Regions from separate parts of the Streptomyces sp. NBC_00286 genome, predicted to be linked through region 1. Evidence: riboswitches for the same ligand, from Rfam matches in the RefSeq annotation. Region 1 holds a riboswitch; the other holds the start of a gene.

What was found. A riboswitch is a leader RNA that binds a small molecule or an ion and turns the genes downstream of it on or off. The one in region 1 is predicted to bind cyclic di-AMP.
Region 2: it holds a riboswitch for cyclic di-AMP, as region 1 does, so the genes downstream of both, OHT21_RS40040 (C40 family peptidase) here and OHT21_RS11605 (M23 family metallopeptidase) in region 1, are expected to answer to the same signal.

What each region holds. Positions count from the first base shown of each region.
Region 1 covers NZ_CP108054.1:2,562,686-2,569,737, forward strand. Annotated here, with positions in the region: gene OHT21_RS11590 (bifunctional acetate--CoA ligase family protein/GNAT family N-acetyltransferase) at 1-765, opposite strand, end outside; gene OHT21_RS11595 (HPr family phosphocarrier protein) at 934-1,215, shown strand; gene OHT21_RS11600 (GntR family transcriptional regulator) at 1,363-2,058, opposite strand; gene OHT21_RS11605 (M23 family metallopeptidase) at 2,270-3,058, opposite strand; cyclic di-AMP (ydaO/yuaA leader) riboswitch at 3,072-3,229, opposite strand; gene OHT21_RS11610 (M16 family metallopeptidase) at 3,443-4,834, opposite strand; gene OHT21_RS11615 (M16 family metallopeptidase) at 4,831-6,168, opposite strand; gene OHT21_RS11620 (DNA gyrase/topoisomerase IV subunit A) at 6,411-7,052, shown strand, end outside.
Region 2 covers NZ_CP108054.1:8,844,261-8,851,312, forward strand. Annotated here, with positions in the region: gene OHT21_RS40005 (8-amino-7-oxononanoate synthase) at 36-1,172, shown strand; gene OHT21_RS40010 (DUF397 domain-containing protein) at 1,153-1,380, opposite strand; gene OHT21_RS40015 (helix-turn-helix domain-containing protein) at 1,390-2,247, opposite strand; gene OHT21_RS40020 (ATP-binding protein) at 2,534-2,977, shown strand; gene OHT21_RS40025 (LysR family transcriptional regulator) at 3,024-3,941, opposite strand; gene OHT21_RS40030 (LysE family translocator) at 4,042-4,665, shown strand; gene OHT21_RS40035 (DUF6328 family protein) at 4,682-5,236, opposite strand; gene OHT21_RS40040 (C40 family peptidase) at 5,317-5,790, opposite strand; cyclic di-AMP (ydaO/yuaA leader) riboswitch at 5,794-5,992, opposite strand; gene OHT21_RS40045 (hypothetical protein) at 6,333-6,644, opposite strand; gene OHT21_RS40050 (ATP-dependent Clp protease proteolytic subunit) at 6,652-7,052, opposite strand, start outside.

The sequences.
Region 1 (7,052 bases):
TTCCTTCTCCTGGAGGGCCCTGTTCACCGCGTACAGCCGTCCGCCGAACCCGGCGTCGCGGAGGTTGTCGAGGACGCTGCGCCCCACTCCGCCGGGCGCGCGGCCCGCCCCGATGACGGCGACGGAACCGGGTGCGAGGAGCCGGGCCACGGACCGCGCCTCGGCCCGCTGCTCCCGGGCCCACTGCACCGCGCGTGAGCGGTCGGTGGGTTCCAGGTCGAACTCCAGGCGTACGACGCCGTCTTCGAAGCTGCGCTGCTGCTGGTAGCCGGCGTCCGTGAAGACCTTGATCATCTTGCTGTTGGCGGGCAGCACCTCGGCGGCGAACCGGCGGATGCCGCGCTCCCGGGCCACCGCGGCGATGTGCTCCAGCAGCGCGGAGGCCACACCACGGCCCTGGTGGGCGTCCTGCACGAGGAAGGCGACCTCGGCCTCGTCGGCGGGAGACGAGGCGGGCAGCCCCTCGGCGTCGATGCGGTCGTAGCGTACGGTGGCGATGAACTCGCCGCCGACCGTGGCCGCGAGTCCCACCCGGTCCACAAAGTCGTGGTGCGTGAAGCGGTGGACATCCTTGGCGGACAGGCGCGGGTACGGCGCGAAGAAGCGGTAGTACTTCGACTCGTCGGACACCTGCTCGTAGAAGCTGACCAGGCGGTCGGCGTCGTCGGCCGTGATCGGCCGGATGCGCGCGGTGCCGCCGTCGCGCAGCACGACGTCGGCCTCCCAGTGGGCGGGATACTCGTGCCGATCCGACGAGGTCTGCATGGGCCCCAGAGTACGGCTCGTGTCCGACAATGGCGCGAGGCAGTCCGGGGCCCGACTCGGGCCCCCGCATGGGCTCGTGGCCTCTGCCGGGCCGGCGCCCGCCAGGGGACGCTTCACGTATGGAATAGTGGTCTAGACAACCTGAGCACACCTGAAGGGCAGCATCACATGGCTGAGCGCCGCGTCAACGTCGGCTGGGCCGAGGGCCTCCACGCCCGCCCCGCCTCCATCTTCGTCCGTGCGGCCACAGCCGCCGGCGTCCCTGTGACGATCTCCAAGGCGGACGGCAACCCCGTCAACGCCGCATCCATGCTCGCGGTGCTCGGCCTGGGCGCCAAGGGCGGCGAGGAGATCGTCCTGGCCTCCGACGCCGAGGGAGCGGACGCCGCGCTCGACCGCTTGGCCAAGCTGGTTTCGGAGGGGCTTGAGGAACTGCCCGAAACCGTGTGACTCAAGGGTCGCGTTCAAAAGACGCCGTCCCGCACACGCACCAAAAGGGCTCGCCCGAAATACCGGGCGGGCCCTTTGCAATTCCAGGTTGCGGGCAGCAGAAATAATCCCCCGCGAATTACTCCCCCTTTGTATACGGCGCCACTGTTAATGCCGCAGGCTCGCCGTGTTTACGGGGTGTTGCGAAGTCCTCACACGCTCCACGCGATCACCGTGCCCGGGAAAGCGCAGCCGGTGCGCGGCCGTCGCCCGCTCGGTGTGCAAGGCCGTGATCGCCCGGGCCCGCTCGCTGTCGCCGCGCGCGACGGCGTCCACGATGCCGCCGTGCTCCGACCAGGACTCGGCGGGATGGGCCGGCGCCTCGACCGCGTACATCCAGGCGATCTTGTGTCGCAGCTGGGTGAGCATCGAGGTCAGCGCGGGGCTGCCGGAGGCCTGCGCGAGCGTCTCGTGGAACCAGCCGCCCAGGGAGCGCAGATCCTCGCCCTGGCCCTTCCTGGCCCGCTCCTGGCCCAGCCTGACGAGGCCTCGCAGCACCTTGAGGTGCGCCTCCGTACGCCGCTGTGCGGCGCGCGCGGCGCCCAGCGGCTCCAGGAGCATGCGCATCTCCAGCAGGTCGGCGGCCTCCTGCTCGGTGGGTTCCGCGACGCACGCGCCCGCGTGCCTGCGGGTGACGACGAAGCCCTCCGCCTCCAGCGTGCGCAGCGCCTCCCGCACGGGGACCCGCGAGACGCCGTAGCGACGCGCGAGGAGTTCCTCGGTGAGCCGGCTGCCGCGTTCGTAGACACCCGCCACGATGTCGTCACGGATCGCCGTGCATACCGAGTGCGCGGGAATACGCATGACCGGACCTCCGCCTTAATCCCCGCGAAACGCGGTCGATTGACGCTCGTTCGGTGACTCTATTGCAGAGTGCGGGAAATTCCGATGGCGGGCCGGAATCCATGGCGTTTTTTTGGACACATAGTCGCGCAGAACAGGCAGACGTCCGGTCAAGACGCACGAAAGCCCCGGCTCGGTGAGCCGGGGCCTTCGGGAAGGGTGCGGTGAGTCGTCAGACGTTCACGCCGTGCGAGCGGAGGTAGGCGACGGGGTCCATGTCCGAGCCGTACTCCTGGGACGTACGCGCCTCGAAGTGCAGATGCGCTCCGGTGACGTTGCCGGTCGCCCCGGAGAGGCCTATCTGCTGGCCCGGGGTGACGCTCTGGCCGACGGAGACGGAGAGGGACGACATGTGGGCGTACTGCGTGTACGTGCCGTCGTTCATCTTGATGACGACCTGGTTGCCGTACGAGCCCTCGAAGCCGGCCTCGACGACGGTGCCGGCGCCCACGGCGCGGACGGTGGTGCCACTTGCGGCGTGGAAGTCGACGCCGGTGTGACTGCCGGAGGACCAGACGGAGCCGCCGGCCTTGTAGCCGGTCGAGACGTACGAGTCGCTGATCGGCGAGACGAAGGAGTTGAGCAGGCGCTTGCGCTCGGCCTCACGGGCGGCGCGCTCCTCGGCCGCACGCTCCGCCTTGGCCTTCGCCTCGGCGCGGGCCTTCTGCTCGGCGGCCCGCTTCTTGGCGGCCTCTTCTGCTGCCTGACGGGCGGCGGCCTCCTCGGCTGCCTGGCGTTGGGCGTGGGCCTGGGCGTCGATCTGGTCGGCGACCGAGTCGCCCATGGTGACGGCCTGGGTCAGCCCTGTCTGCTTGGCAGTGGACGGGCCGGCGAACGCCGGGGCGGCCAGAGTGCCGATGACACCGGTGGTGGCGAGCGTCGCTACGCCAACGGTCCTCGAGGACGTGCGCTTCGTACGGCTCGGGCGACGGTGCTTCCCGGTGGCGCGGGTGAACGCCATGAAGTGGCTTGTCCTTTCCTTCCTTCTCGCCTACCGGGTTAGCTGACGGGTTCGGAGCAGGAAGGTCTCCTACGGGCCCCCTCCAGGAGGGCGCCCGATTCACCCCAGGGACTGCGATGGGTCCCCGGCTCCCCTGGCTCGCGCCGTACGGGGACTCGGCGATGACTGTCCGGTGCCGCGGGTGCGGCGCAGTGCCTGACGGACAGCCGGACTGACGCTAAGCGGGTCATCTCTCAAATAACAAACGGATGACGGCTTTTGTAGCGCACGCCACAGGCCAGACACACAACCTCCATACCAACTCGCAACCAATCCAATCAATTTGGACAAAGAGGGACCCTGGAGGCTCATCAGCCTCCAGGGTCCCCGGGATGTGCGGCGGCTCTACTCGGCCGGGACCACGCTCACTTCACCGATTCCGAGGGCCTTGACGGGCTCCTCGATCTGGGCGGCGTCCCCGACGAGGACGGTCACCAGACGGTCCACCGGGAAGGCGCTCACGGCGGCCGCGGTGGCCTCCACGGTGCCCGTCGCGGCGAGTTGGCGGTACAGGGTCGCCTGGAAGTCGTCCGGCAGGTGCTGCTCGACCTGGTCGGCGAGCGTGCCGGCGACGGCGGCCGCGGTCTCGTACTTGAGCGGCGCCACACCCACCAGGTTCTGTACGGCGATATCGCGCTCGGCGTCCGTCAGCCCCTCGGCCGCGAGCGTACGCAGCACCTTCCAGAGGTCGTCCAGCGCCGGGCCGGTGTTCGGCGTGTCCACCGAGCCGCTGATGGCGAGCATCGCGACGCCCGTACCGTCCGGGGCGGAGCGCAGCACCTGGCCGAACGCCCGCACACCGTAGGTGTAGCCCTTTTCCTCGCGCAGGACGCGGTCGAGACGCGAGGTGAGGGTGCCGCCGAGGCAGTACGTGCCGAGCACCTGAGCGGGCCAGACGCGGTCGTGCCGGTCGGCGCCTACGCGGCCGATGAGCAGCTGCGTCTGGACGGCTCCAGGGCGGTCGACGATGACCACGCGGCCGGTGTCGTCGGCGGTCACCGGAGGCACGGGACGCGCCTCGGCCGGCGAGCCGGTCCAGGCGCCGAGCGTGTCACCGAGCAGCGCGTCGAGGTCGACACCGGTGAGGTCGCCCACGACGACCGCGGTGGCCGTGGCGGGGCGTACATGCTTCTCGTAGAAGGCGCGTACCGCCGCCGAGTCGATGGCCGCGACCGTCTCCTCGGTGCCCTGGCGCGGGCGCGACATGCGCGAGCTCGCCGGGAAGAGCTGCTTGGAGAGCTCCTTGGCGGCGCGGCGGGCCGGGTTGGCGGTCTCGTGCGGGATCTCGTCGAGCCGGTTACGGACGAGCCGTTCGACCTCGCTGTCCTCGAAAGCGGGCGCCCTGAGGGCGTCGGCGAGCAGACCGAGCGCCTTCGGGAGCCGCGATACCGGGACCTCGAGGCTCAGCCGTACGCCCGGGTGGTCGGCGTGCGAGTCCAACGTGGCGCCGCAGCGCTCCAGTTCGGCGGCAAACTCCTCGGCGGAGTGCTTGTCGGTGCCTTCGGAGAACGCTCGCGCCATGATCGTGGCGACACCGTCCAGGCCCTGCGGCTCGGCCTCCAGCGGTGCGTTCAGGAGGACCTCCACGGCGACGACCTGCTGGCCGGGGCGGTGGCAGCGCAGCACCGTCAGGCCGTTGTCGAGCGCACCGCGCTCGGGCGCCGGGAAGGCCCAGGGCTTGGCCTCGCCGGCCTGGGGCTGGGGATGGAAGTCCATGGTCACGGTGGCCTCGGTCACTGGGCGCTCTCCTCGTCGGTGGCGGTCTCCTCGTCGGTGGCGATCGGCTCGTACACGAGCACCGCACGGTTGTCGGGGCGCAGTCGGGCCTTGGCGGCCTCCTGGACCTCCTCGGCCGTGACGTCGAGCACGCGCTGTACGGCGGTCAGGGCGAGCTGCGGGTCGCCGAACAGCACGGCGTACCGGCACAGTTCGTCGGCGCGGCCGGCGACCGTACCGAGCCGGTCCAGCCACTCGCGCTCCAACTGGGCCTGGGCGCGCTCCATTTCCTCGGCCGTGGGGCCCTCCTCGGCGAACCGGGCGAGCTCCTCGTCGACGGCCGCCTCGATGACGGGGACCTCCACGTCTCCGGAGGTCTTCACGTCGAGCCAGCCCAGGGAGGGCGCTCCGGCCAGGCGCAGCAGACCGAAACCGGCCGCCACAGCCGTACGGTCCCTGCGTACGAGCCGGTTGTAGAGGCGGGAGGACTCACCGCCGCCGAGGACGGTCAGGGCGAGGTCGGCCGCGTCGCACGCGCGCGTGCCGTCCTCCGGGAGCCGGTAGGCGGCCATCAGCGCGCGCGCCGGGACCTCCTCCTCGACGACCTCGCGCAGCTGCTCGCCGATGATGTCCGGCAGGGAGCCGTCGCGCGGGGCGGGCTTGCCGTCGTGGCCGGGGATGGAGCCGAAGTACTTCTCGACCCAGGCGAGCGTCGCCTCCGGGTCGATGTCGCCGACGATCGACAGAACGGCGTTGTTGGGCGCGTAGTAGGTGCGGAAGAACGCGCGGGCGTCCTCCAGGGTGGCCGCGTCCAGGTCGGCCATCGACCCGATGGGGGTGTGGTGGTACGGGTGGCCCTCCGGGTACGCGAGGGCGGTCAGCTTCTCGAAAGCGGTGCCATAGGGGACGTTGTCGTAGCGCTGGCGGCGCTCGTTCTTGACGACGTCGCGCTGGTTCTCCATCGACTCGTCGTCGAGCGCGGCGAGCAACGAGCCCATGCGGTCGGCCTCCAGCCAGAGGGCGAGCTCCAGCTGGTGCGTGGGCATGGTCTCGAAATAGTTGGTGCGCTCGAAACTGGTGGTGCCGTTGAGCGAACCGCCCGCGCCCTGCACGAACTCGAAGTGGCCGTTGCCCTTCACCTGGGCCGAGCCCTGGAACATCAGGTGCTCGAAGAGGTGAGCAAGTCCGGTCAGGCCCTTGACCTCGTGGCGCGAGCCGACGTCGTACCAGAGGCACACCGCCGCGACCGGGGTCAGATGATCTTCGGAGAGCACCACGCGCAGGCCGTTGGCCAGGCGGTGCTCGGTCGCTGTCAGCCCGCCGGAGCCGGCCTCGACGGTGGCCGTGTGACCCATGGGCATGTACGTCCCTTCGATCGCGGAAAACTGCTGAATTCCTGCTAGTCATGCCACTGTATGCAAGCGCGCTGACAGCTGGCGAAGTTCCCGGAACGGCTACGCCGAGAGCGAGCGGGCGCGTGTCCTCCCGGACCTCTGTGCATGGGGCGTGGTCCGGGTTGTCAGTGGGGCGGTCCACAATGGAGCTCGTCAGATCCCGTTCATGCCCCGGCAGACACTGTGAAGGAGTCGCAGCAGCGATGGCCCGCCGCAGCACGAAGACCCCGCCGCCAGACGACTTCGAGGAGCGCATCCTCGACATCGACGTCGTCGACGAGATGCAGGGCTCCTTCCTCGAGTACGCGTACTCGGTGATCTACTCCAGGGCCCTGCCGGACGCCCGCGACGGCCTCAAGCCCGTACACCGCCGCATCGTCTACCAGATGAACGAGATGGGGCTGCGCCCCGACCGCGGATACGTTAAATGCGCCCGCGTCGTCGGCGAGGTCATGGGTAAGTTGCACCCCCACGGCGACGCGTCGATCTACGACGCCCTGGTGCGCCTGGCCCAGCCCTTCTCGATGCGCCTGCCCCTGGTGGACGGCCACGGCAACTTCGGCTCGCTGGGCAACGACGACCCGCCGGCCGCCATGCGGTACACCGAGTGCCGGATGGCCGACGCGACCTCCCTGATGACGGAGTCGATCGACGAGAACACGGTCGACTTCTCACCGAACTACGACGGCCAGGAGCAGGAGCCGGGCGTCCTCCCGGCCGCGTATCCGAATCTGCTGGTGAACGGCGCGCAGGGCATCGCGGTCGGAATGGCCACGAACATGCCGCCGCACAACCTCGGCGAGGTGATCGCCGCCGCCCGGCACCTGATCCGGCACCCGGGCGCC
Region 2 (7,052 bases), 6.3 Mb from region 1:
ACCCTCATGCACAACCCCCAAGGCCCGGAGGACACATGGCCGGATCGCCGTTCGCGTGGATCGACGAACAGGCGCGTACGCGACGCCGGGCCGGACTCGTCCGCACCCTGCGCCCACGCCCCGCCGACTCCCCGCTGCTCGATCTCGCGAGCAACGACTATCTGGGCCTGGCCCGGCACCCCGAGATCACCGCGGCCGCCTCGCACGCCGCGAAGGTGTGGGGCGGCGGCGCCACTGGCTCCCGGCTCGTCACCGGCTCCACGGAGCTGCACGCCGAACTCGAGCGTGAGCTGGCCGAGTTCTGCGGCTTCGAGTCTGCGCTCGTCTTCTCCTCGGGTTATGCCGCGAACCTCGCCGCCGTCACCGCACTGGCGCCGCACGGCTCGCTCGTCGTGTCGGACGCGGGCAACCACGCCTCGCTGATCGACGGTTGCCGTCTCGCGCGCGGCACCACGCAAGTCGTCGCGCATGCCGACCCGGACGCTGTACGCAAGGTGCTGGGCACGCACGCCGGACCCGCCGTCGTCGTGTCCGACACGGTCTTCTCGGTGGACGGCGACGCGGCTCCGCTCGCCGAACTTGCGGGTGCCTGCCGGGAGTTCGGCGCGGGTCTGGTCGTCGACGACGCGCACGGGCTCGGCGTGCTCGGCGAAGGCGGCCGGGGCGCGCCGTACGCGGCCGGGCTCGCGGGCGCGGCCGATGTCGTCACCACCGTCACGCTGTCGAAGTCGTTCGGCAGCCAGGGCGGCGCCGTCCTCGGCCCGGCCCACGTGATCGACCACCTGGTCAACGCGGCCCGCACCTTCATCTTCGACACCGGACTGGCCCCGGCCGCCGCGGGGGCCGCCCTCGCGGCCCTGCGCCTGCTGCGCCGGCAACCGGAACGAGCGGCACGGGCGCGTGCCGTGGCCAAGACCCTGCACTCACGCCTGACCGCCGAAGGCCTCGAAGCCGTACGGCCGGACGCCGCCGTCGTCTCCGTGCGCGCATCCTCGCCGGAGCGGGCCGTGCGCTGGGCTGCGGACTGCCGCGAGGCGGGACTGGCCGTCGGCTGCTTCCGTCCCCCGTCGGTGCCGGACGGCATCTCACGGCTGCGGCTCACCGCCCGCGCGGATCTCACCGACGGGCAACTCGACCATGCCGTACGGGTGATCAGCGCAGCGCGTCGATAAAGCCCTCCCAGGCCGAGGGGGCGAAGAGCAGGGCGGGGCCCGATGTGTTCTTCGAGTCGCGCACCGCGTGAAGGCCGGCCCATGGGCCGGAGGCCGGACGGGCCGTCTCGACGCAGTTGTTCATTCCCGTGCTGCGGCTGCTGCGCTGCCACCGCACACCGTGCAGTTGAGTACTGGAAGGTACGGACCGAGGCAGGGTGGTGGACATGGTGCCTCCTTACTCGCCGTCAGCCAGACCGGCGATGAAATCCAACGAGTCCTCGGGCGAAAGGGCGTGGATCTGAAGGGAGTTGAAGGCCTCGGTATAGGCCTGAAGGTCCTCTTCCCTTTCGAGATAGAGGCTACTCGTCAAGTGGTCGAGAACAACCACATCCAGATCAGAAGTAGTCGAAAATGAAAAGATAACGAAAGGCCCGGTCACCCCGACATGGGCCCCAACTCCGAACGGCAGTACCTGAATCCGCACGTGAGGCAGCCGGGCGGCGTCCCGTAGACGCCTCAACTGCCGTGCCATCACGCCCGGTCCGCCGACCGACCGCCGCAGCACTCCCTCGTCCAGGACCGCGCTCAGTCGCAGCGGAGTGTCCGAGCGCAGCACCTCCTGGCGGGCGAGACGCACTTCCACCAGTGCGTCAACCTTGCCGTCCGGCAGCCCGTCGAGGGCGGCCCGCGTCACCTCGCGGGCGTACTCGGGTGTCTGCAACAGGCCGGGGACCACGGAGTTCTCCAGGGTGCGCATCGCGCTGGCCTGCGACTCCAGGCTGATGAAGTCGCGGTACGTGGGCGGCAGCAGCCCTCGGTAGGCGTTCCACCAGCGGTGCCGGTCGTCGCCCTCGGCGCCCGCGAGCACGACGAGGAACTCCAGAAGCTTCGGGTCCCGGACGTCGTACGCGTCGAGGAGGCGCCGTAGGTCCGCGGCTTTGACCCCGCTGTGGCCGGTCTCGATCCTGCTCACCTTCGACTGGTGCCAGCCGACGCGCCGGGCGGCCTCACCGCTCGTGAGACCTGCACGGGTGCGCAGGGCGCGCAGTTGGGCGCCGAGCTTTCGGCGGCGTACCGCGGGACCGTGTTGCATGGCCGTCTCCTTCCGACCGTCGCGCCGACGCTATAGCGTCGGGCGCCATGACGACGGGAGAAGACGACCCGGTCACCCGTCCGAATGACCACCCTGAGCGCCACCCAAATACGGTCGGTCGTCGGAGAGTTCACCGCTTCGAGGGACAGATATATGCATATCTTGGGGGATCGGCACCGAGACCGGCCGGGTAGTGGCAGTCTGGCGCGCAGCACCAGTCCGGGACCGTACTCGAACCGCCGCTCCGTGTCGGACTCCGGTCCCGTGGGAAAGGGACGACCTCGCCATGGCAGACCACCTGGAAGCCTCCGTCACTCTGCCGAGCGATCCCGCCTCGGTCTCCGCCGCTCGTACCTATGTCGTCAACGTCCTTGCCGAATGGGGCCTTCCGTCGGACACGGAAGCCGCCGACACCGTCCGTCTCATCGTCTCCGAACTCGCCACCAACGCCGTGCAGCACACCTTCGGCCAGTCACCGACCTTCACGGTGGACCTCGAGCTTGACCGTGACGAGCAGCTGCGCATCGGCGTGACCGACAGCCATCCACGCTTCCCGAAAAGACTCCCGGCAGCCGTCCAGCAGGACAACGGCAGAGGCCTGGTCATCATCCGCTTCCTCACCGCCGAGTGCGGGGGCAAGGTGACGGTCCGGCCCACCCGTGAGGGCGGCAAAACGGTGTCGATCATGCTGCCGTGGACGACTCCGGTTCAGCCGGTTCCTGCCGACTGAGGGGCTGGGGGAGCCGCGGAGGGGTCGGCTGCGGGGCGCGCGGCCGTCAACTCGGCTGGGACGCGCGGCCGAAGGCGCCGCGCAGCAGCGCGCGGAAGGCGTCGGCCGCGGGGGCCTGCTCGTCGGTGCGGTAGGCCACCGAGATCGTCCTGCGCAGGTCACCTGGTTCCAGGAGGCGCATGCTCACCGGGGTGGCGGCGGTTCTGGCGACCATCTCCGGGACCACCGCGATGCCGAGGCCGGCGCTGACGAGGGCGCAGACCAGGGCGTAGCCGGGAGTGGCGACGAGGACCGAAGAGGCTGTGCGCGCCTGGGCGAGCACGGCCTCCACGCCCTGCCGAGCCGGGTGGTCCGGGGCCATGCTGATCAACTGCTGGCCGGCCAGCTCGGTGAGCGGCAGCCGGGACGAGCCGCTGGTCAGGGCGTGCCCGGGAGCGGTCACCAGCACCAACTCCTCGACCAGGACCGGCTCAGCGGACACGGCCGCGGGCAGCGGCACCGGCTCGGCGGGCTGGTAGGCGTGCGTCAGCGCCAGGTCCACCTCGCCCGCGGCCACCGCGGCGATACCGGCCTGCGGCTCGTAGTCCGCCACGGTCAGCTCCACATCGGGATAGGCCCTGCGGAACGCGCTCAGTACCGGCGGCAGCAGGTGGATCCCGGCGGTCTGGAAGGTGCCGAGGCGCAGGGTGCCGCCGGACAGCCCGGCCAGGCGCGCCAGTTCATGACGCGCCCGGTCCATCTCGTCCAGCACCCGGCGCGCCCGGGCCGCGAGGAGTTCGCCCGCGCCGGTCAAGCGGGCGCCGCGGTGGTGTCGTACGAGAAGCGCCGTGCCCGCCTCCCGCTCCAGCTTGGCCAGCTGCTGAGAGAGCGCGGGTGTCGTGTAGCCGAGGCGCTCGGCGGCCCGGGTGATCGAACCGGCCTCGGCGACCGCCACCAGCGCCGCGAGCCGCGTCGGGTCGTACATACGAGGCTCCTCGCTTCGGGGCTGGCTAAAGCACTGCTTAAGGTTCACCTAGGATATTGCACATACCTGCTGAAGGCTTGGAGCGGGCACTGTGGTGCTCATGGACGGACAACTCATCGCCTTCACCGGGATCGCCGCAGGCCTGGTCGCCATGCCCGGCGCCGACTTCACCGTCGTGGTCCGCAACGCCCTGGTCTCCCGCCGGGCCGGTATCGCCTGCGCGCTGGGCATCGCGGCGGCGTTGCTCGTCCACACGGCGCTCGCCGTCGCCGGGGTGGCCGCGGTGCTCACCGCCGTGCCCCCGCTGTTCCGCGCGCTCCAACTGCTGGGCGGTGCCTACGTCCTCTATCTCGGCGTACGGACGCTGCAGTCGGTGCGCGAGAGGCGTGCGCCGGGGGCCGAGGATGCGCCGGTCGTGTCCGGGGCCGGAGCCCTGAGGCAGGGATTCGTCACCAATGCCCTCAACCCGAAGGCGACGCTCACCTTCCTCAGTCTGCTGCCGCAGTTCGTACCGGCCGGAAGTCCCGCGATGCCCCGGACGCTGATCCTCGCGCTGATCGTGGTCGCGCTCGCCCTGGTGTGGTTCCCGGTGGTCGCGCTGCTCGTGGACCGGCTCGGCCGGTGGCTGCGCAGGCCGCGTACCGCCCGGGCCATCGAGGCCGTCACCGGAACGGCCCTCACGGTGCTGGGACTGGGGCTCGTTCTCGAAGCGGTGCTGGCCTGAGCCTCGCAAGCAGGGCTCAGGAATCGTCCGGGTTCCTGCCGCCGGCGCGTTTCATCAGGAGCGGTACGAGTCCCCACAGGCCGAGGCAGACCACGAGGGTGGCCGCGCCCGCCAGGATCCCTTCCAGGCGGCCCGCCACCACGTCCACGACCAGCAGGACCGAGCCGGTGAGCGCGAAGGCCAGTACGCCCATCCCGATCTGGGCGAGGTGCGAGGAGACCGCCACGATCTGCGGCTTGGCGCCCTGCTGGAACAGCCGACGGTGCAGGGCGGCCGGTGCCGTGAGGAGCATGGAGGACAGCACGGCGAGCAGCAGGGTCGTGATGTACGTGGCGCGCTGCACCGAGTCGAGGTCCGGGAAGCGCGGGGTGAACGCCAGGCTCAGCAGGAACGCGAAGAGGATCTGTACGCCCGTCTGGGTGACCCTCAACTCCTGGAGCAGTTCGATGAAGTTGCGGTCGGCGCGCTCGAGCGGCGTCTCGCGCCGCTCTGTGGGGCGTACGGCGGACGGAAGCTCGTCGCCCGGACGTCGCTCGTCGGGATCTCGCTCGCTGGGCGGTTGGTGGGCCATGAGGAATGAGTAACCCGTCAGCCGCCCGAATCACCGCCCCGTGGGGGTGGCGGCGGGAAACGCCGCCACCCCCACGTGCGTCACCTGACCCGGCCGTACCAGACGCTCTTCGTCCAGATCTTCTGCAGCTTCACCACTTCCCCGGTCTTCGGGGCGTGCCAGATCCGGCCCTTACCGGCGTAGACGCCGACGTGGTACACGTTCCGGCCCGAGTGGAAGAACACGAGGTCTCCCTGCTTACGGTTCGAAGCCGAGATGTGGCGCGTCTTGTTGTACTGCTGCGCGGCCGTGCGGGGCAGCTTCTTCCCCGCCTTCTTGAACGCGTAGAGGGTGAGTCCGGAGCAGTCGAAGCGCCTGGGCCCCTCGGCTCCCCACTTGTACGGGGCGCCCTTCTTGGAGGCCGCTACCTGAAGTGCCTTTTTCGCTGGGGTGATTGCTTCGGCGTCAGATGCGATACCGGGGGCCACAACGCTGCCGCCTACTACGGCGACGGTGAGAGCTGAGGCGGTACCTGCCCTGGTCAACAGCGACGGGACACGATTGAGCGCAGACATGCGCAACCCTTCGTCAGCCGCCTGTGAAGGATGACCTGTCGGATTCGGGCTGGCGAAGTTGCCCGGCCGCGGTGTGCGGCTTCACCCCAAGGACCACTCGGAACTCTCCGGCGGCCCGTCGTGCTTGGGTCCTCCACTCCTGCCGATCCACTTCCTGTCGACCCGTCATCCGGGCGGCGGCAGGATTCGGCGTCCGCCCGGACCGCCCCGCCGCTGCGGCGGGGGCTTGTCGTCGGAAGGGATCTTGCAGCACGAATGTCGGAAAAGCCGAACGGAAACGGGGGTTTGTGGGCTTACTCACCACTCACCCGTTCGGGTGGGCAGGCCTGTTTTCGGAGGAGCGTCGAGGGGTCGGGGACCCTCGTACCAGCACCGGAATGTCTGATTCCGGCGCGGGTCCAGGCGTACTGCGCAAGTTGTGGGGGCCCGTAAACGTAGCTCCGTCTACTCCTTTCAGGGGTACGTCATTTGGTCCGTTTCAGGCCTTGCCTGGACGCCCCGTCAGTCGCCTTGTGGAGCCCTCGGCCGTTGCTGCGGGTGCGTCAGCTGTCGGGGGATCCCGGCGGCAAGGCGACGCGGGCCGCCCGTCGTTCACCGTCGAGGACCCTGAGCGCCCGCGTCAGGGTCGGCGCGTGCAACTCGTGCTCGCCGCGCTGGTGCATCAGGGCCAGCGCATCGCGCAGCGCGGTGGCCTTGGCGACCAGTGCCTGGGCCGCGCGCAGCCCGCCATAGGTGTCGCCGCGGTGCGCGGGATTGATCCGGCCGAGGAGATCGAGCACCTCCAGATAACGGTCGACCAGTTCGCCCTCCGCCCGGGTCAGCGCCGGCAACGGGGGCAACTCGGGTGGAAGCATCCGGCGTTCACCTCGAGCCGGGTGTGGCGAGCGAGGTCTTACGGCTCGGAATGATGCGGTCGATCAGCCCGTACTCCAGCGCCTGCGGTGCCTCAAGGATCTTGTCCCGCTCGATGTCCGCGCTGACCCGCTCCTGGCTCTGACCTGTGTGCCGAGCGAGCATCTCCTCAAGCATCCTGCGCGTACGCATCAACTCCTCGGCCTGGATGGCCAGATCGGACGTCTGGCCCTGCACCGGCTCGGGCAGCGCCGGCTGGTGGATCAGCACGCGTGCGTCCGGCAGCGCGGAACGCTTCCCCGGCGCGCCGGCCGCGAGCAGTACCGCGGCGGCGGCCCCGGCCTGCCCCAGGCAGACGGTCTCCACCTCGCAGCTGACGAAGCGCATCGTGTCGTAGATCGCGGTCATCG